2 linked regions of the Bosea sp. 685 genome follow. The protein of the gene in region 1 binds, or shares a complex with, the protein of each later gene. Links are inferred from orthologs where the notes say so. Each region holds a gene or a part of one and is shown in the gene's direction. Other genes may lie near its edges.

What was found.
Region 2: the proteins of ccmB (region 1) and ccmE are in contact, whole or in part, in a solved structure (PDB 8CE8), measured with the Escherichia coli proteins. The link is inferred for Bosea sp. 685 from one-to-one orthologs.

What each region holds. Positions count from the first base shown.
Region 1 is NZ_CP134779.1:6,391,691-6,401,541, forward strand. Bases 5,794-8,699 are described here. They hold ccmB (heme exporter protein CcmB), read left to right. Parts: upstream 5,794-6,865; coding sequence 6,866-7,534; downstream 7,535-8,699. Other genes in these bases: acnA (aconitate hydratase AcnA), read right to left, coding at 5,794-6,019; ccmA (heme ABC exporter ATP-binding protein CcmA), read left to right, coding at 6,273-6,869; RMR04_RS31130 (hypothetical protein), read right to left, coding at 7,531-7,779; RMR04_RS31135 (hypothetical protein), read left to right, coding at 8,078-8,320; RMR04_RS31140 (heme ABC transporter permease), read left to right, coding at 8,438-8,699. Outside these bases: RMR04_RS31095 (beta-ketoacyl-ACP synthase), read right to left, coding at 1-971; RMR04_RS31100 (beta-ketoacyl-ACP synthase), read right to left, coding at 982-2,112; RMR04_RS31105 (ApeI family dehydratase), read right to left, coding at 2,109-2,579; RMR04_RS31110 (acyl carrier protein), read right to left, coding at 2,778-3,059; more of acnA, read right to left, coding at 3,308-5,793; more of RMR04_RS31140, read left to right, coding at 8,700-9,199; heme exporter protein CcmD, read left to right, coding at 9,208-9,381; RMR04_RS31150 (DsbE family thiol:disulfide interchange protein), read left to right, coding at 9,378-9,851. UniProt on the Escherichia coli protein: Required for the export of heme to the periplasm for the biogenesis of c-type cytochromes.
Region 2 is NZ_CP134779.1:4,287,437-4,297,731, reverse strand. What follows is about bases 4,719-7,695. They hold ccmE (cytochrome c maturation protein CcmE), read left to right. Parts: upstream 4,719-5,912; coding sequence 5,913-6,479; downstream 6,480-7,695. Other genes in these bases: RMR04_RS21220 (heme lyase CcmF/NrfE family subunit), read left to right, coding at 6,487-7,695; ccmI (c-type cytochrome biogenesis protein CcmI), read left to right, coding at 4,798-5,916. In the rest of the region: RMR04_RS21260 (S1 family peptidase), read right to left, coding at 1-698; RMR04_RS21255 (S1 family peptidase), read right to left, coding at 793-1,575; RMR04_RS21250 (PepSY domain-containing protein), read left to right, coding at 2,139-2,549; RMR04_RS21245 (response regulator transcription factor), read left to right, coding at 2,649-3,317; RMR04_RS21240 (sensor histidine kinase), read left to right, coding at 3,327-4,175; RMR04_RS21235 (ATP-binding protein), read left to right, coding at 4,169-4,705; more of RMR04_RS21220, read left to right, coding at 7,696-8,484; RMR04_RS21215 (cytochrome c-type biogenesis protein), read left to right, coding at 8,490-8,957; RMR04_RS21210 (hypothetical protein), read right to left, coding at 8,964-9,482; RMR04_RS21205 (trypsin-like peptidase domain-containing protein), read left to right, coding at 9,625-10,295. UniProt on the Escherichia coli protein: Heme chaperone required for the biogenesis of c-type cytochromes. Transiently binds heme delivered by CcmC and transfers the heme to apo-cytochromes in a process facilitated by CcmF and CcmH.

The sequences.
Region 1 (9,851 bases):
AGCCCGGCATCCTCGAGCGCATCCTGCATGGCCAGGATCGCGGGCTTGCCGTCGGGGCTCGAGCGGGTGCGGTGAAACCCGTCGCCGCGCTCGCCACAACCGGCGACGATGCCCAGGATGGTCGCGCCGCGCGCGAGCGCATGGTCGTAATCCTCCAGTACCAGCGCGCCGGCGCCTTCGCCCATGACGAAGCCGTCGCGGTTCTTCGAGAAGGGTTTCGCGGCGGCTTCCGGCGGATCGTTTTGAGTCGAGAGCGCCGAGAGCAGCGAGAAGCGGATCAGCGCCTCGGCATGGACCGAGCCGTCGGTGCCGATGCAGAGCGCGGCCTCGGTATCGCCGCGGCGGATGGCTTCGACACCCATCTGGATCGCGGTCGCGCCGGAGGAGCAAGCCGTCGAGAGCGAGATCGGCGAGCCCTTGGTGCCGAATCTGTCGGCGATATGATCCGCGACCGCGCCGAACAGGAAGAGCTCGTGCATGGGCTTGAATTTCTGCGAGGCGGCGGCGCGCAGCAGCCCGTCATAATCCACGTCGCCTTCGAAGGTTTGGGCCAGCTCCCGCTTCTGCGGCCATTCCATCTCGACCGGCGGCACCGCCATGAAGAGCTCGCCGGGAAAATCGCCGGGCTGACCGAGGCCGCTCTGGCTAACCGCCTCGTCGGCTGCAAGCGTCGCGAGCTTTTCCGAGAGCTGCGGGGCGGTGAAGGAGCCGTCGAAGAGATAATCGACCGTGCCGGCGATGGTGGTGCGCAGGCCCTCGGTCGGGAAGCGCTCGATCCGGTGGATGCCGGATTTGCCGGCGGTCAGCGCTTGCCAATTGGCCTCCTTGCCCTGGCCGAGCGAGGTGACGATGCCAAGGCCGGTAACCGCGACGACCCGGCGGCCCTTGGCGTCGCGATGGGCCGCAGCCTGGCTGGCCGCAATCTGGTTCACTGCAGTCGGGTTCACCGCAGCCTGGTTCTTGGCGCTCATCGCTTGATCCTCACGCTTTCACCAGGCGCGCCGCGCCCTCGCCGCGCCAATGGCCGGCGCCGGTGACGATCGCCTCCTTGGCCTGCCCCGCCGAGATGGCGGCCGCGGCCAAGGCGACGGAAGCCGGGAATGCGGCCTCCACGGCATGGCCGACGAGATCGCCGGTCGCGACGCGCATGGCTTGCGGCAGCGCAGCGATGACCGAAGCCTCCTCCGCCGTGACTCCGGCGGCGCCGGTCGCGGCCGATATCGCCAGGGCGCCAGGCGCAATCGCGCCAAAGCCCGAGAGCAGTCCGCTCAGGGCCGCCTCGACCGTGCCGGGCTGGCGCTTCGAGCGCGCCGCGGCAACATGGCTCAGCCGAGCATGGATCCTGGCGCCGCGCGCGGCGGCGCGCGCGGCCGATTCGAGCACCAGGAAGGCTCCGGCGCTGCCGGTGATGAGGCCCGGCGCTGCCTCGCGCGCGAAAACCGGCGCAAATTCGCCCTTGCGCAAGTAGCCGCCGAGTTCGAGCAGCAGCAGCATGTCGCGCCGCTCGGCATTATAGGAGCCGCCAACCAGCATGACCTCGGCCTGGCCGGCCGCGATACGGGCATGCGCGGTGCGGATGGCGTCGACGCCGGCCTGCTCTTCGCCCATGAAGGTGCGCGAGGCGCCGGTGACGCCGTGGACGATGGCGATATTGCCGGCAAGCAGGTTCGAGAGCTGGGCGAGGAAGAGCGTGGGGCGCAGATCGCCCATCAGGCGCTCGTTCAGAAAGGCTCCCGGCTCGCCCGCGCCGCGCAGGCCGGTGAGGATGGCGCCGTCGACGGCATGGTCGCGCTCGCCGCCGCCGGCGGCGACGATGACCTGCAGCACGCTCTTGGCTTCGGCATCCTGCTTCAGCCCGGCATCATCGAGAGCCAGGCCAGCGGCGTAGACGCCGAGCCGCTGCCAAGGCTCCATCTGGCGCTGATCCGATTTCTTCGGGATCTGGCGGTCAAGTTCGAGCGGTTTCAGCGGGTGCAACGGATAGGGCGCGAAGCTCGTAGCGTCGGTATTCGGCACGGCGCCGACGGCTAGCGCCTGCGCATGGGTCTCCAGCCCCTCGCCGAGACTGGACGCCAGTCCGATCCCGGTGATGACGACGTCGTGCGGGTTCATCGTGCAGGCTCCGGCTTGAGGCCGATGGTTTTGATGCGGCCTTCCATCAGCGTGCGCATGTCGGCCGGGAAGGGCATCAGTCGGAACCGCAGTTCAGCGTCGCAGATCGGCTTGCCGGCGATGGTGATCTTCGCCTTGGTGGCGGCGTAGCCCGACCCCTCGATCACCAATTCGGCGGAGACGTCGAGAATGGCGTCTGGCTCGACGAAGGTGCGGAAGCGCGCCTTGTCGACCGTCATCAGGAAGGGCATCTGGGTCAGCCCGTTCAGGCCCAGCAGCAGATAGCCGGAGGCCTGCGCCATCGTCTCGGTCAGCAGGACGCCCGGTACGAGCGGATGGCCGGGGAAATGGCCTTCGAAGACCGGGCTCGCAGTTGCGGACGGTACGGTCGAGCGCGTGGCGATGCGCTTTTCCGAAGGTTCGAATGCGACGACGGTGTCGATCATGTCGAAATATTCGAGGCGCATGCGATCCTTGGCCTTGTCGGGCGCGACCGGAAACGGCGCGCGCCCGCGCCGCGGACCGAAGTCTCCGCGCGCGGGCTTGCATATGCTCTATCGGGAGAGTGTGCCCGGCTCAAGGCCGAGCGCAGATCGAGCGCGCTTCAGGCGCTGGACCTGCCGCCGACCTCAGGCCTTCTTGCGACCTCAGGCCTTCTCGCGACCTTAGGCCTTCTTGGCAGCCACGAGCTCGTCGATGCGCTTGCACAGATTCTCGAGCACGAAATACTGCTCGGCCGGCGCCTTGCCCTCGTTGACTTCCTGGGTCCACTGCTCGAGCGGCAGCTTGATGCCGAAGGCCTTGTCGATCGCGAAGGCGATGTCGAGGAAGGCGAGCGAGTCGATGCCGAGGTCTTCGATGGCATGGCTCTGCGGCGTAATCTTTTCACGCGGAATGTCGCAGGTCTCGGAAATGATGCCGGCGACCGTCTCGAACGTGGCGGACATGCGGGTGCTCCCGTCTTGAATGATGATGGCGGACGACATCCGGGCGCGGGGATCCCGCGCCTGCCCCAAGCCCCCCGCCGAGGATGACTGTGACGCCCCCTTACACCGAGGGCGGAAAGAGAACAACCTTGCGCGCCGAGAAGCGCGTCATGGCCGGGCTTGACCCGGCCATCGCTTGCTGAGGAGCCTCTTGTGGAAAGAGGTTCTCGGGTCCGCGCATCGCGCGGCCCGAGAATGACGTGCCGGGATCAGGCTGCGATACCGCGCAGCACATATTGCAGGATGCCGGCGTTCTTGAAGTAGTCGATCTCGTCCAGCGTATCGATGCGGCACAGGATCGGCACCTTCTTGACCTTGCCGTCGGCCGAGGTGATCTCGGCTTCCAGCATCTGGCGCGGCTTCACGGTGGCGAGGCCCTTGATGGTCACGCTCTCGTCGCCCTTGAGATCGAGCGAAGCCCAGCTCGTGCCCTCGGCTAGGGTGAACGGCACCACGCCCATGCCGACCAGGTTCGAGCGGTGGATGCGCTCGAAGCTCTGGGCGATCACGGCCTTGACGCCGAGCAGGTTGGTGCCTTTCGCCGCCCAGTCGCGCGAGGAGCCGTTGCCGTATTCGACGCCGGCGAAGACGACCAGCGGCACTTTCTCCTGCTGATAGCGCATCGCCGCGTCATAGATCGGCAGCTCTTCCTTGCTGGGATAGTGGATGGTGTAGCCACCTTCGCGCCCGTTGGGGCCCATCATGTGGTTGCGGATGCGGATATTGGCGAAGGTGCCGCGCATCATCACCTCATGGTTGCCGCGCCGCGTACCGTACTGGTTGAAGTCGGCGACTTCGACGCCGTGCTCCATCAGATACTTGCCCGCGGGCGAAGCCGCCTTGATCGAACCGGCCGGCGAGATGTGGTCGGTGGTGATCTTGTCGCCGAACAGGCCCAGGATGCGGGCGCCGATGATCTCGGTGACGGGCTTCGGCGTCTTGCTGATGCCCTCGAAATAGGGCGGGTTCTGCACATAGGTCGAGGCGTCTTCCCAGGCATAGGTCTGGCTCTGGGGCGTCTTGACCTTCTGCCAGTTGGCGTCGCCCTTGAAGACGTCGGCATATTTCGCCTTGAAGATCGCCTTGGTGACGTTCTTGGCGATGAAGGCCTGGATTTCCTTGTTGGTCGGCCAGATGTCCTTCAGGAAGACCGGCTTGCCGGTCTTGTCCATGCCGAGCGGCTCGGTGGTCAGGTCGAGCTGCACCGTGCCCGCCAGAGCGTAGGCGACGACCAGCGGCGGCGAGGCGAGGTAGTTCGCCTGCACGTCGGGCGAGACGCGGCCCTCGAAATTGCGGTTGCCGGAGATGACGGCGGCCGCGATCAGGCCCTGCTCGTTGATGGTCTTGGAGATCTCCGTCGGCAGCGGCCCGGAATTGCCGATGCAGGTGGTGCAGCCGAAGCCGACCAGGTTGAAGCCGAGCTTGTCGAGGTCCTTCTGCAGGCCGGCCTTGGCGAGATACTCCGCCACGACCTGCGAGCCGGGGGCGAGCGAGGTCTTGACCCAGGGCTTGACCTTCAGGCCCTTGGCGACCGCGTTGCGGGCGAGCAGGCCCGCCGCCATCAGCACCGAGGGGTTGGAGGTGTTGGTGCAGGAGGTGATCGCGGCGATGACGACGTCGCCATGGCCGAGGTCGAAGTTCTTGCCCTCGACCTTGACCCGGCGCGCGAGCTCGACACCCTTCTTGTATTCGGTGTCCATCGCGGCGGCGAAGCCGGCCTTGATCGCGCCGAGATCGGCGCGGCCTTCGGGGCGCTTGGGGCCGGCCATTGAGGCCATGACCGTGGTCAGGTCGAGCTCGAGCGTGTCGGTGAAGACCGGGTCGGGCGTGGCGCGGGTGGCGAACAAGCCTTGCGCCTTCGAATATTTCTCGACGAGAGCGACGCGGGCCGGCTTGCGGCTGGTGGTGTCGAGATAGTTCAGGGTCTCGGCGTCCACCGGGAAGAAGCCGCAGGTGGCGCCGTATTCAGGGCCCATATTGGCGATGGTCGCGCGGTCGGCGAGCGTCAGCGCATAGAGGCCGGGCCCGAAGAACTCGACGAATTTGCCGACGACGCCCTTCTTGCGCAGCATCTGGGTGACGGTTAGCACGAGGTCGGTCGCGGTGATGCCTTCCTTGAGCTTGCCGGTGAGCTTGAAGCCGATGACCTCGGGCAGCAGCATCGACTGCGGCTGGCCGAGCATGGCGGCTTCGGCCTCGATGCCGCCGACGCCCCAGCCGAGCACGGCCAGGCCGTTGACCATGGTGGTGTGCGAATCGGTGCCGACCACGGTATCGGGATAGGCGACCTCGACGGTCTCGGTCTTCTTGCCCTTCTTCACCTTCTCCTTGCCCGTCCAGACGGTCTGGGCGAGGTATTCGAGATTGACTTGGTGGCAGATGCCGGTGCCGGGCGGGACGACGCGGAAATTGTCGAAGGCGAGCTGGCCCCATTTCAGGAAGCGGTAGCGCTCGCCATTGCGCTGATATTCGAGGTCGACGTTGGCTTTAAGCGCCTTGGGCGAGCCGAATTCGTCGACGATGACGGAATGGTCGATGACCAGATCGACTGGGACCAGCGGGTTGATCTTCTTGGGGTCGCCGCCGAGCGCCTTGACGCCGTCACGCATCGCGGCGAGGTCGACCACGGCGGGAACGCCGGTGAAGTCCTGCATCAGCACGCGGGCGGGGCGGAAGCCGATCTCCTTGCCGGCCTTGCCCTTGTCGTCGAGCCAGCCGACGAAAGCCTCGATATCAGCCTTGGTGACCGAGCGGCCATCCTCGAAGCGCAGCAGGTTCTCGAGCAGCACCTTCATCGAGAAGGGCAGCTTCGAGATACCGGGCAGGCCGTTCTTCTCGGCGATCTTGAGGGAATAGTAGACGTATTTCTTGGTGCCGACGGTCAAGGTTTTGCGGCATTTGAAGGAGTCGAGCGAAGCCATGCGGGCTATCCTGATCAAGGGGTTGCGGTCGCGAGCCGGTGAGCCTTGCGGCTTTGCCGGATCGAAGGCCTAATGCGCATGACGCGCGCGCCGCCTCGGGAGTGCCCGAGCCCCGCGCCGGATCGGCGTGCGGCGTAGCCACGGGTTCTATAGAGCAATTCCAAGAAGCCCGCTACATGTACCGTATGAGCTCGGCGATGACTTTGACGCTTGGGAAGACGCTTTAACCTTGCCGCGATTTTCATTCCCCGCGCTGGCCCTGAACGCTGAGAATCTCGCCTGCCGGCGGGGCGGCCGCTTGATTTTCGAGGGCTTGAGCTTCCGGCTCGGTCATGGTGAGGCGATCGCGCTGACCGGGCGCAATGGCGCCGGCAAATCGAGCCTGATCGCGCTGCTGTGCGGCCGGCTGCGGCCCGACGCCGGGACCATGCGAATCGAGGGAGCTGAGGATGCGCCGCTGGCCGAGCTCAGCCATCTCGTCGGTCACCGCGACGGGCTGAAGGTCACGCTGACGGCGCAGGAGAACCTCGTCTTCGCGCAAGCTCTGCTCGGTGAACCCGGCGCGACGCCGCAGGATGCGCTCTCGGCTGTCGGCCTGCCGCATGTCGCCGGCCTGCCGGTGGGCTATCTTTCGGCCGGGCAGCGCCGCCGTGTCGCCCTGGCGCGGCTTCTGGTGTCGCGGCGCCCGTTCTGGCTGCTCGACGAGCCGATGGCAGCGCTGGACGCTGCCGCGCAAGCGATGCTGGCCGGGCTGATGCGCGATCATCTCGCGCAGGGCGGTGCGATCCTGGCAGCGACGCATGGGCCGCTGGGCCTCGAAACCGCACGCGAATTGAGGATCGGGCCGTGAGCCGCGCCTTCCTCGCCATCTTGAAGCGCGACCTCTTACTCGCCTCGCGCGCCGGCGGGGGTGGGGAGTTGGCGCTCGTCTTCTTCCTGACGCTGGTCGTGCTGGTGCCATTCGCGCTCGGGCCCGATCTCAACCTGCTGTCGCGGATCGGTCCGGCCATTCTCTGGCTGGGCGCGCTGCTTTCGACGCTGATCGGGCTCGACCGGCTGTTCCAGAGCGATGAGGAGGACGGCTCGCTCGATCTGATCCGCGCCTCGGCGCTACCGCTCGAACTCGCAGTGCTGGCCAAGGGGCTGGCGCATTGGCTGACGACCGGTCTGCCATTGGCGCTGGCCGCACCGTTGCTCGGCCTCCTGGTCGCGCTCCCAGTGGAGGCGATGCTGCCGGTCGCGGCGACCTTGCTGGTCGGAACCCCGGCGCTGAGCTTCATCGGCGCCGCGGCGGCGGCATTGACGGCCGGCTTGCGGCGTGGCGGTCTGATCCTGCCCGTCCTGGTCGCACCGCTGACGATTCCGGTGCTGATCTTCGGCGTCTCGGCCGCCAACAGCGCGTTGGGCGGCACAATTCCGTTCCTGACGCCGTTCCTGATCCTGTGCGCCTTGTCGCTGGGCTCGCTCGTGATCGGTACGGTCGCGGCGGCCCTGGCGCTGCGCCAGGCGGATTAGGACAAGGCCGACGGCCGCTCGACAAGGTGCGCCTCGCGATCGCCGAACTCCAGGGCGCAACCGCATTGCGCTGCAGCCCGCGCCACCATGTTCGCGATGTCTTCGAGCGCGACATTCTGATCTTCGTGCTTGCGGCGAATGCTCTCGGCCGTCGCAAAAACATCCAGAACCAGCGACTGGCTGAGGCTGAACCTGACGGTTTCCTTGATGTCGTCTTGGATGCTGCTGGATAGCTGGATCAGCATGGCTGGCCCTCCTGTTCAGGATCGAACATGGGGTCAGCGTCGGCTCGACACAACCTAAAAATCAAAAAAACTATTATATATTTCAATTAGTTAGCAATAAACGCCGATGGCGATACCAAAGTCATTGACGGTGCCGACGACAATGGCTGCAACGCGGCCGTCGGTCCTTCCTGAGCCAGAGCCGGCGCATTGGATGTCGGGGTCGACGGCTAAATTGCCGTTTTTTTAGCCGCTTGTTGATTTACCAGATAATGCCACTATTAATCCACTTACTCATTTAGCTCATGGGGGACGGGCGATGGCTGAGCTGGAACGTGCCGACAGGCTTCAGATCATGCTGAATCAGGACGAACTGCGCGCGGTCGAGGACTTCCGCTTCGAGAAGCGGATGCCGAGCCGCGCCGCCGCGGTTCGCGAATTGCTGCGGCGCGGGCTGGAGTCGGAAGGCTTCAGTCTGGCTGCTGAAGGCGTCCGATCGCGCGACTTTGGCGTCGTCAGCAGTAATGGATCCGAGGCATCGTCCCAGCAAAACGAGGACTAACCCAATCACCACGACGCGATTTGCCGCGCGCGTCGTGGATTGTTGAGACGCGCCGTCATTGCTAGATCAGTTCAAGTTCCGGCTTCCGCCGGATGAGGACAAGCCGATCGCGATGACATGGCCAGCCTGATCGATTTCGCGAATCCGACGCGCTTCATGCGCCTGTCGGGCGCGCTGTTGCCGTGGATGACCGGCGCGGCCACGCTGCTGCTCGCGCTCGGCTTCTATCTCGCCTGGTTCGTCGCTCCGGCCGATTACCAGCAGGGCGAGACCATCCGGATCATGTTCGTGCACGTCCCGGCCGCCTGGCTCGCGTTGATGTTCTACACGATGATGGCGGTCTCCGGTCTCGGCACATTGGTCTGGCGGCACCCCCTGGCGGATGTCGCCCAGAAGGCGGCGGCGCCGATCGGGGCGTGTTTCGCGCTGATCTGCCTGCTCACCGGCGCCTTCTGGGGCAAGCCGATGTGGGGCACCTATTGGGTCTGGGATGCACGGTTGACCTCGGTGCTCGTGCTGTTCCTGATCTATCTCGGCATCATCGCGCTCTGGCGCGCGCTCGACGATTCCGCCCGGGCCGGGCGGGCGGTGGCGATCCTGACGCTGGTCGGTTTCGTCAATGTGCCGATCATCAAATTCTCGGTCGACTGGTGGAACACGCTGCATCAGCCGGCTTCGGTGTTTCGCGCGGGCGGACCGACGATCCACCCCTCCATGCTGTGGCCCCTGCTGATCCTGGCGCTGGGGTTCACCTTGCTGGGCCTGGGCCTGCATCTCGTGGCGATGCGGGCCGAGATTATGCGCCGGCGGGTGCGCACGCTGACGATCCTGGAAGCCGAGCGGCTCGACCGGCTGGCGGCACAGGCGGTGCCGGCATGAGCGCTCTCATGAGCGGTCTGGGCCCGCATGCCGGCTTCATCCTCGCCTCCTATGGCGCGGTCATCCTGATCCTTGGCGGCTTGATCGCGGCGATTCTCTTCGATCACAGGGCGCAGAAGCGCGCGCTCGCGGCGCTGGAGCAGCGCGGCGCAGGCCGCCGCCCGAACAAGGCGTCGTCATGAGCGAACTCGATATCGAAACGGCGCCACGCCGCCGCTCGCCACTGGTTTTCCTGATCCCGCTGATCCTGTTCGGCGCGCTGGCGCTGGTCTTCGCGGTCGGCCTGTTCTCGGGCGACGCCAGCAAGGTGCCCTCGGCCCTGATCGGAAAGCCTGCCCCGGCGATCACGCTGTCGCAGCTCGACGGGCTGCAGCGGGACGGGCAGCCCGTGCCGGCTTTCGCGATGGCGGATCTGGCGAAGGGCCGCGCCACACTCGTCAACGTCTTCGCCAGCTGGTGCGCGCCCTGCCGGGTCGAGCACCCCTTCCTGGTGGCCATGGCCGAATCGCCGGCGGTGAAGGCCGGCAAGGTCGCGCTGGTGGGCATGAACTACAAGGACGAGGCGGAGAACGCCCGGCGCTTCCTGGGCGCGCTCGGCAATCCCTATTCGGCTGTCGGCGTCGACCGGAGCGGGCGCGCGGCGATCGAATGG
Region 2 (10,295 bases), 2.1 Mb from region 1 along the record:
AAGCCGCCGCAGATGCGCCTGGCCCGCGAGTTGAGCGGACCGCTCGACCAGCTGACGATGCCGACGAGATCGCGCGAGGCGGGCGAACCGCGCAGCACGGGGCCACCGGAATCGCCGCGGCAGGCGCCGGCGCCCGGACTTTCGCCCTTGGTCTGCGTATCGACCGCGACCTTCACGGTGTTGGCCGTGGTGTAATTGCCGGCATTGACCAGGGGCGTCTCGCGCAGGCGCCGCGCCGTGTTCTTGTTGTCCTCGATCGCAAGCCCGTAGCCCGCCATGGTGACGGCCTCGCCCTGCCAGAGGCCGCTGCCGAGCGAAAGCGGCTCGATATCGGGCGGCAGCGGCGCTGCCAGCCGCAGCACCGCGAGATCGGTGCCGGGCTGCGTGCGCGGCGTCGTGCCCGGCACGAAGCTCGGATGCGGCAGCACGGCGATCACGGCGTGACGGCGCATGCGAAAGCGTGGATCGAGGCTGATGACGCGGACCGAGCCGCCGCCCATCAGGCAGTGCGCGGCGGTCAGCACCAGCTCGGGTGCGATCGCCGCGCCGGAGCAGAGTTCGCCGCGGCTGGTTTCGATCCGCAAGGTCGAGGCCCGCATGCCGCCGGCATCCCGCGAGGTCGTGCCACCCACCACGGCGAGCGCAGGGGAGGCGGCGGCCACGAGTGCTGTGGCAAGTGCAATTGCGCGCAATGTCATGATGGCGACCAAGCTAGGAACTGGCTTCAATGTATGGGTTGCGGCTCGCCAGTCAAATCGGCCCCAGAGGCCCTAACAGCCTCTGGCCCTCCCGTCAGCGGCGTGTCGTCCAGCTGGCGCTCTCGCCCCAGTTCGACAATGTCTTGTCGATCCAGCCGCGTTGCGGCGCGACGAGAACGCCCTGGCTCAGCAGCCCGCAACTCTTGCCCGAGGGACCGGTCGACCAGCTGGCGACGGCGATGACGCCGCCATCGGCTGACGTCACCGGTCCGCCTGAATCGCCCTGGCAGGCGCCGGCGCCCGCCTTCTTGCCGAGGCCATTGGCGTCGGCCGCCCAGATCAGGACGCGGCCGGGACCATAGGGCTCGACAGTGACGAGCGCCGCCGAGCGATAGGTTCCGGTCGTGCGGGCCTCGCCCTCGCGGGTGACGCCATAGCCGGCGAGCGACACGGGGGAGCCGGCGCGTGGCAGATCGCCATCGACCAGCGTCGCCGGGACGAACCGGGCCGGCAGCGCGACCTGGACGCGCAGCAGCACGAGATCGATCGAGCGCCGGCGATTGGCGACGGCTCCGCCATTGAATTCGGGGTGGATGGCGACGCTGGCCGGGGCGATCAGCACCGGCTCGTCGCTGCCGCCTTCCTTCCAGTGAAGGCGCAGATCCGTGCCACCATCGGCGCAATGCGCCGCGGTCAGGATGGTGCGCGACGACAGGACGATGCCCGAGCAGACGCCGCCGCGCGCATTCAGGACCATCAGGGTCGATGCAGCGGCCGGGCCGCCATCGCGCCCACCGACCACCGCGCCCGCCATTTGCGGCGCCGCCATCGAACCCAGCGTCAGCCCCAGGGCTGCAATCAATCGTCCGAGGCCCATGGTGCGCTCCTTACTTATCGGGAGGGCTGGATAGCGCGGCGGCCGGCCAATTTGAACCCGCAATCGGAGAGCCATGACGCCTCTCGCCCTGACACTGCTGCCGCTCGAACCGGTTTCCCTGCGGCTCGACCAACCCGTTTGGAAACTCCAGCCCTCAGCCTGAGGAGCGGCGCAGTGGCGTCTCGAAGGATGCTCCGCCTCCACCGGAGCCTCGTGGAGCATGCTGTTTATTCTCGGAACCACGCTGTCGTCCCGGACAAGCGGCGAAGCCGCGCCGATCCGGGACGACGGCGCGGGTGATGGAAAGCGAACGGAAGCTCCTGCTATCGCTCGGTTCATTCCAAGCAACCTCTCAGCATGAGGCTTCGGGGATATCTCAAGCAGTCCCTGACCTTTCAACCCGATGAGGAGATGCCGATTGCGGCGCTGTCACCGAGCCCTTCGAGCTCGCGGGCCTCGCATATCGCCGCAACCCGGCGGCCGAGGAGAGGTCCGAGCGCACCGCAGGCTGATGTCGCGCTCGTGATCGACCGGATCGGCGCCGTGATCGGGCGCGGCCATGAATGACGTGGACGGGTGGCGATTACGTGACGTACTCTGCGTCGATGCACGCCATGGTATTCATGGTGTGTTCAGTCGGCCGGGATTACCGCATGTCGATGATGCCCGTTGAACCCATCTTTGCTCTCGCCTTGCTCGCGGCCCCGCTGCCGATCGTGCGGGTCGACGACCCGACGCCGATCTCATGCCTCTCGGCCGAGGAGATGCGCGATGCCATCGCCGATGGACGGGTGATCCAGCCTGCGCAGGCGTCGCGCCATGCTCGCAATGCGGCGCCCGGCGAGGTCTTGCGCATCCGGCTGTGCCGCCAGGGCGATGAATATGTCTATGTGATCACGACGCTGAAGCGCGACGGCCGCGTCGCCCGCGTGACGCTCGAGGGGCAATCTGGCAAGGTCGCGACCATACGCTGAGCGCGAGCCCTCGCGATTCGAGCCCGGCCGGGCCAGATATCATCGCTCATCAGGCAGATCAGCTCATCAGGCAGATCGGCTAACTAGGAGTACGCGACCGTGAGACTGCTCGTCGTCGAGGACGACAAGGACCTCAACCGCCAGATCGTCACCGCGCTGGAGAATGCCGGCTATGCGGTCGACAAGGCTTTCGACGGTGAGGAAGGGCTCTATCTCGGCGAGACCGAGCCCTATGACGCCGTCATTCTCGATCTCGGCCTGCCGAAGGTCGATGGCGTCGCCGTGCTGCAGGGCTGGCGCCGCGCCGGCAAGGTCATGCCGGTGCTGATCCTGACGGCACGCGACCGCTGGAGCGACAAGGTCGCGGGCTTCGACGCCGGCGCCGACGATTATGTGGTCAAGCCCTTCCATGTCGAGGAGCTCTTGGCGCGCGTCCGCGCCCTGCTGCGCCGCGCCGCCGGACATGCGACCGCCGAATTGATCTGCGGGCCGGTGCGGCTCGACACGCGCGCCAGCCGCGTCGTCGTCGATGGCAACCCGGTCAAGCTGACCTCGCATGAATACCGCCTGCTCGCCTATCTGATGCATCATCAGGGCCGCGTCGTCTCGCGCACGGAGCTGGTCGAGCATCTCTACGACCAGGATTTCGACCGGGATTCGAACACGATCGAGGTCTTCGTCGGCCGCCTGCGCAAGAAGCTCGGCGTCGAGGTCATCGAGACCGTGCGGGGCCTCGGCTACATCGCCGCCGCGCCCGAGAAGGTCTGATCCCGCGCGATGCCGTTGAAGTCGCATCGCTATTCGCTTGGCGCGCGGCTCTTCCTTACGGCGGCGATCTGCTGCGCGCTGGTGCTGATGCTGGCGGGCATTGGTCTCACGACCTTCTACCGCCGCTCCGCCGAGCGCGGCTTCGACGAGCGCCTCAGCGTCTACATCAAGGAACTCGTGGCCGATCTTGCCGCGCCGCCCGAAGCGGAGCGACAGGCGATCGGCGATCTCGGCGAGCCGCGCTTCGACCTGCCATTGTCGGGCTGGTACTGGCAGATCATCCGGCTCGACGGGGAGAAGCCGACAATTCGCAGCTCGCGCTCGCTCGTCGGCGGCCAGTTGCCGAAATTGCTCGACCAGCAATTGACGCCCAATGCGCGGGGCCTGCGCGAAACCTATGTTTCGGGGCCCGACGACCGCGCCTTGCGCGTCCTCGAACGGGAGATCGATGTCGGCGAGGATGGCCGCTTCACCGTGGCGGTCGGGGCTCCCGCCGACGAGATCGACGGCGATATCCGCGATTTCCGCTTCGCCCTGACGCTGACCTTCGTCCTGCTCGGGTTGGCGCTCGTCGCCTCGACGCTCATCCAGGTGCGCTTCGGCCTGCGGCCGCTGGTGCGGCTGGGAACCGCCGTCGGGGCCGTGCGGACCGGCGAGGCGCCGCGCATCGCCGGGCAATACCCACCCGATCTCGCTCCCTTGGCGGGAGAACTGAACCAGCTCATCGACGCCAATCGCGAAATCTTGGAGCGGGCGCGCACCCAGGTCGGCAATCTCGCCCATGCGCTGAAGACCCCGCTCAGCGTCATGCTGAACGAGGCGGAAGCCGGGGGGAGGGCGCGCTGCCCGACATGGTGAAGACGCAGGCCGCGATCATGCGCGACCAGGTTCAGTATTATCTCGACCGCGCCCGGGCAGCTGCGCTCTCGGGCGCGCTCGGCGGGGTGACCGAGACCGCGCCCTCGCTCGATGCGTTGATCCGCACCTTCTCGAAGATCTCGCAGGGGCGCGGCATCACGGGCTCGCATAGCGTGCCGGCCGGAATCCGGTTTCGCGGCGAGAAGCAGGATTTCGAGGAGATGCTGGGCAATCTGCTCGACAATGCCTTCAAATGGGCGGATGCGACCGTCGAGGTCAGCCTCGCGCCGTCATCCGATGCCGGCATCGAGCGGATCGCGCTCCTGATCGACGATGATGGGCCGGGCTTGCCGAACGAGGCGATGGCGGATGTGCTGAAGCGCGGCCGGCGGCTCGACGAGACGATTCCAGGCTCGGGGCTGGGCCTGTCGATCGTCGCCGATCTGGCCAAGCTCTATGGCGGCGGCCTCTCGCTGCAGAAATCGCCGCTGGGCGGCTTGCGGGCGCGCCTCGTCCTGCCTTCGGTTTAAGAAGACTTGCCGTCCGAGGCGAGGCGCCTGCGTGACCCTTTGTCGCCACCTTCGCGCGTGAAGCGCGGCCCGCGATTGTCTAAGAGTTCCTGATGCTGATCTGGATCATCTTCGCGGTCATGACGGGGGCGGCGGTTTTCGCGCTGCTCTGGCCGCTCGGCCGTGGCCAGGGCGCGGCTTTCGCCGACGGCTCGGATGCCGCGAGCCTCTATCGCGCCCAACTCGGTGAGATCGACCGCGATCTCGGCCGCGCGCTGATCGGCCTGGCCGAGGCTGAAGCCGCCCGTGTCGAGGCTGCGCGGCGTCTCCTGCGCGCGGCCGACGAGGAGGGTGATCCGGCCGGCGAGACGGAATCGTCGCTGCGCCGCCGCCGCGCCAGTTCGGCGCTGGCCTTGTCCTGCGTGCCGCTGCTCGCATTGCTGGTCTACGGTGCCTATGGCTCGCCGACGCGCCCCGACCAGCCTTTGTCGGCGCGGTTGCAGAGCGATCCGTCGCAGCAGGATTTCGCGGTGTCGCTGGCCCGCATCGAGGCGCATCTGGCGGCCAATCCGGCGGATGGGCGCGGATGGGCGGTGCTCGCGCCGGTCTATCTGCGGCAGGGCCGCCCCGATGACGCGGCGCGCGCCTTTGCCGCCGCGATCCGCAATGGCGAGGATGGGGCGGAGATGCGCGCCGGTCTCGGCGAGGCCCAGATCCTCGACGCTGGCGGCGTGGTGACGGCCGAAGCGCGCGAAACCCTGGCCGAGGCGCTCAAGCGCGAGCCCGGCAATCCCCGCGCGCGCTACTTTCTCGCCATCGCCAGGGAACAGGACGGCGACAGCCGGGGCGCGGTTGCCGCGTTCGAAAGCCTGCTCAAGGATGCGCCGCCCGGCGCGGTCTGGGTCCCGGCCGTGCGCCAGAGGCTGCAAGCGCTCGATAGCCAACTGCTCGACGGAGCCGCGGCGCGGGCCGCGATCGCCGGGCTGCCGGCGGCGGATCAGCAGGCCGCGATCCGCGGCATGGTCGAGGGGCTGGCCGAGCGCCTGAAGGCGGGCGGCGGCACATTGGCCGAATGGGAAAGATTGGTCCGCTCGCAAAGCGTGCTCGGCGAGAAGGCCGCCGCACGCGAGGCTGTCGCGATGGCGCGCTCGCGCCTGTCGCAGGACAGCGCCGCACTCGTGCAGCTCGACCAGCTCGCGGGCGAACTCGGGCTGAAGGAGCCGGCGCCATGACCACTGCCGAGCCCACTGCCGAGCCCGCTGCCGCGCCGTTACGTCCGGTCGCCGCCAAGCGCCGCTGGACCCGTAAGCAGCGCCGCTTGGCCCTGATCGCCGCTGCCGGCGTCGTGCTCTGCCTCGCCGCCGGTTTGGTGCTCGTCGCCATGCGCGACACCATCGTCTTCTTCTACGGACCGACCGAGATCGTCGAGAAGGGGCTCGCGCCCGGCACGCGCATGCGGCTCGGCGGGCTGGTCGAGACAGGTTCGGTCGTGCGTGGCCCGGGCCAGCGCGTCGTCTTCGCGGTCACCGACAGCAAGACCACGCTCAACGTGACCTATCAGGGGCTCTTGCCCGATCTCTTCCGCGAAGGGCAGGGCGTCGTCACCGAGGGCGTCTTCGAGGGCGCGGGCCGCTTCCGCGCTGACTCGGTCCTGGCCAAGCATGACGAGACCTATATGCCGCGCGAGGTTGCCGACACGCTGAAGAAGCAGGGCCATTGGCAGCCGGGCATGACCAAGCCCGGCCTGACCGGCCCGAACCCATCCCCCGTCACGCCATCCCCTGTCACCAAATGAGGCGCGCATGATCGTCGAGATCGGCCATTTCGCGCTTGCCTTGGCGCTTGGCGTCGCCGTCGTCCAGGCCCTGGTGCCGCTTTGGGGCGTGGCGCGTCATGACCGGGCGCTGGCCTCGGTCGGCACCGCCGCGGCGATCACCTGCTTCCTGCTGGTCGCGTTGTCTTTCGCGGCCCTGGTCGCGTCCTATGTCCGGTCCGACTTCTCGGTCGAGAACGTCGCTTCGAACTCGCATTCGGCCCAGCCGCTGATCTACAAACTGACCTCGGCCTGGGGCAATCACGAAGGCTCGATGCTGCTCTGGGTCTTGATCCTGACGCTGTTCGGGGCGCTGGTGGCGCTGTCGCGCCGCTCGCTGCCGGCGCGGCTGCGGGCCGGCACGCTCGCCGCGCAAGGCACGATCACGGTCGCCTTCCTCGCCTTCACGCTTTTGACCTCAAACCCCTTCCGGCGGCTCGACCCAGTGCCGGGTGAAGGCCAGGATCTCAACCCGATCCTCCAGGATCTCGGTCTCGCGATCCATCCGCCGCTGCTCTATGTCGGCTATGTCGGCTTCTCCATCACCTATGCCTTCGCGGTCGCGGCCCTGATCGACGGGCGCATCGACGCGGTCTGGGCGCGCGCGGTCCGGCCCTGGACGCTGCTCGCCTGGGTGTTCCTGACGCTGGGCATCGCGATGGGCTCCTATTGGGCCTATTACGAGCTTGGCTGGGGCGGCTGGTGGTTCTGGGATCCGGTCGAGAACGCCTCGCTGATGCCCTGGCTCGCCGGCACGGCGCTGATCCATTCCACCGTGGTGATGGAGAAGCGCGACGCGCTCAAGGTCTGGACGATCCTGCTCGCGATCCTGACCTTCTCGCTCTCGCTGCTGGGTACCTTCATCGTCCGCTCCGGCGTGCTGACCTCGGTGCATTCCTTCGCCAGCGACCCGGCGCGCGGGCTCTTCATCCTCGCGATCCTGATCTTTTTCGTCGGCGGCTCGCTGGCGCTCTTCGCCTGGCGCGCGCCCTTGCTCAGGCAGGGCGGCCTGTTCGCGCCGGTCTCCCGCGAGGGGGCGCTCGTCGTCAACAATGTCTTTATCGCGACCTCCTGCGCCACTGTCTTCATCGGCACGCTCTATCCGCTGGTGCTGGAGATGCTGACCGGGGACAAGATCTCGGTCGGTCCGCCCTTCTTCAACGCGACCTTCGTGCCGCTGCTGGTGCCGCTGCTGCTGGTCCTGCCGCTCGGCCAGTCGCTTGCCTGGAAGCGCGGCAATCTGCTCGGCGCGGCGCAGCGTACGGCTGCCGCCTTCGGGCTCGGCATCCTCGTGGCAGTGGGCGTGCTCGCCTATATGCGCGGCGGGCCGGTCCTGGCGCCGCTCGGCATCGGGCTCGGCGTCTTCCTGGTCACGGGCGCGATCTTCGACCTCGGCGAGCGCATCGTCGCGCGCGCCAGTGGCCTGCGGGCCGTTCTGTCGCGGGCGAAGGGCCTGCCGCGCTCCGCCTGGGGCACGGCCTTCGCCCATGCGGGCGTCGGTCTGAGCGTGATCGGCATCGCCGCCGCCGCCTGGAGCACGGAGGCGATCGGCATCCTGAAGCCGGGAGAAAGCCTGACCAGCGGCCGCTACACCGTGGTGCTGGAAAGCATCACCCCGCGCCCCGGCCCCAATTTCCGCGAGGATGTGGTGCGTTTCCGCATCCTCTCGGGCGATAGGCCGCTCAAGCCGGTCGAGGCAATGAAGCGCGTCTATACGGCCCGCGCCATGCCGACGACCGAGGCCGGCATCCGCACCGACGGCCTGAGCCAGGCCTACGTCAATGTGGGCGAGATGGAGAGCGATGGTGGCATCGCCGTCCGGCTCTACGACAAGCCATTGATCCTGCTGATCTGGATCGGCGCGATCGTGATGGCCTTCGGCGGCGCGTTGTCGCTGACCGACAGGCGCTTCCGGCTGGCGGCGCCGCAGCGCGCCAAGGTAACCCGCGCCAAGCCCGTCCCCGCTACGCCTCAACCGGCGGAGTGAGGCCGATGCTGCGCGCCCTTGTCATCGTTGCGCTCTGCCTGGGCTGGGCCGCTCCCGGCCGCGCCGTCCAGCCTGACGAGGTTTTGCCGAACGCTGCGCTCGAACACCGCGCCCGGGCGATTTCCGGCGGCTTGCGCTGCCTCGTCTGCCAGAACCAGTCGATCGACGATTCCGATGCGCCCTTGGCGCGCGACCTGCGCATCCTGGTGCGCGAGCGGCTGGTCGCGGGCGACAGCGACGCCGCAGTGCAGGACTTCGTCGTTGCGCGCTATGGCGATTTCGTGCTGCTGCGCCCGCCCTTCACGATCCGCACCGTGGCGCTCTGGGCCGGGCCGTTCCTGATCCTGCTCTTTGGCCTCGCCTTCATCTGGCGCAGCGGACGGCGCATGAAGCCGCTGGGCGCGGCGGCAGCGCCATTGTCGCCGGACGAGCAGGCGCGCATCGCGGCGCTGATGAAGCGGGACGGCGAGTAGGCCGGCTCAGAGGCTGATGCCGCAACTGCTTCGAAGCTCGAGCGCGTAGACGGGGACCGAGCGGCCCTCCACGATATAGTACACGCGACCGTCGCGACGCTGGCTTGTCGATGCATAGGTGGAAAAGACCCGCGCAAAGCACGCAGCCCGGGATCCGCCATGGCCGTACTCGGAGGCAACCTGCAGTCCGGTGGCATAGGCAGAGCTCGCCGGTCTGGCGGGCCGCATAGCCGTCGCGCGCATGGCACGGCGCGACGAGACGTCGGCGAGCCGGTCGATCCCGCACCGGCTGCGTTGCTCGGCGTTATAGGCGGGTGTCGAGGCCGCATGCCAGTTCCGCCGCCCATCGGCCCTCTCCACGACGACAGCGTGTTTCGCGAAGACCTGCGCGTAGCAGCCGGCATTGGCGTAGCCTCGGCCTTGGGCTATTCGCAGCCCGGATTGATAGGCGGTGACGGTCTGTGCCAGCGCCGCATCGCTGCCGAGCAGCAGCATGGCGGCGACCGCATGTCTGAGAACGCTCATTACCAATCCCCCCGCGAAGGCCGGTTCGCGGACGGAGTGTTTCCGCAGCGTAAATGCCCGTCAAGCGTGCGGGTGCGCGCGACGGCCCCAACCTTACGAAATCGTCATCTTCGCGCCAAATCCGGGTAAGGCTGCGCCCGTCATGGTCGTCGGCACAGACAGGGAAGGCCCTGCCGATTTGACCGAGGGTTTCGCCATGACGACCACCACCTCAAAATCCATTCTGAAGCGCGGCGTCCTGATTGCCGGCGCCGCCACGCTCGGCATCGGCCTTGCCGCCGGTATCGCCGATGGCGCGCTGAAGCTCGATCACAGGGCTTTCGCCCAGCCGATTCAGCTTTCGGGCGTCCAGACGCAGCTGCCCTCCTTCGCCGACATCGTCGAGAAGGTGAAGCCCGCCGTCGTCTCCGTCCGCGTCAAGACCCAGACCGTCGCCGCCGCCGATGAGGACGGCCAGGGCAGCCTGGACGACCTGCCGCCCGGACTGCGGCGCTTCTTCCGCCAGGACGGCCAAGGCGGCCAGGATGGCCCGCGTCAGGGCCGGCCGCAGCCGCGCCAAGGCATGGCCCAGGGCTCCGGCTTCTTCGTCAGCCAGGACGGCTATGTCGTGACCAACAACCACGTCGTCGAGAACGCGGTCGAGGTCCAGCTCGTCACCGATGACGGCAAGACGCTCGATGCCAAGGTCGTCGGCACCGATCCGCGCACCGATCTCGCGCTGCTGAAGGTCAAGGATGGCGGCAATTTCCAATACGTCCAGCTCGCCTCGGCAAAGCCGCGCATCGGCGACTGGGTGCTCGCGGTCGGCAACCC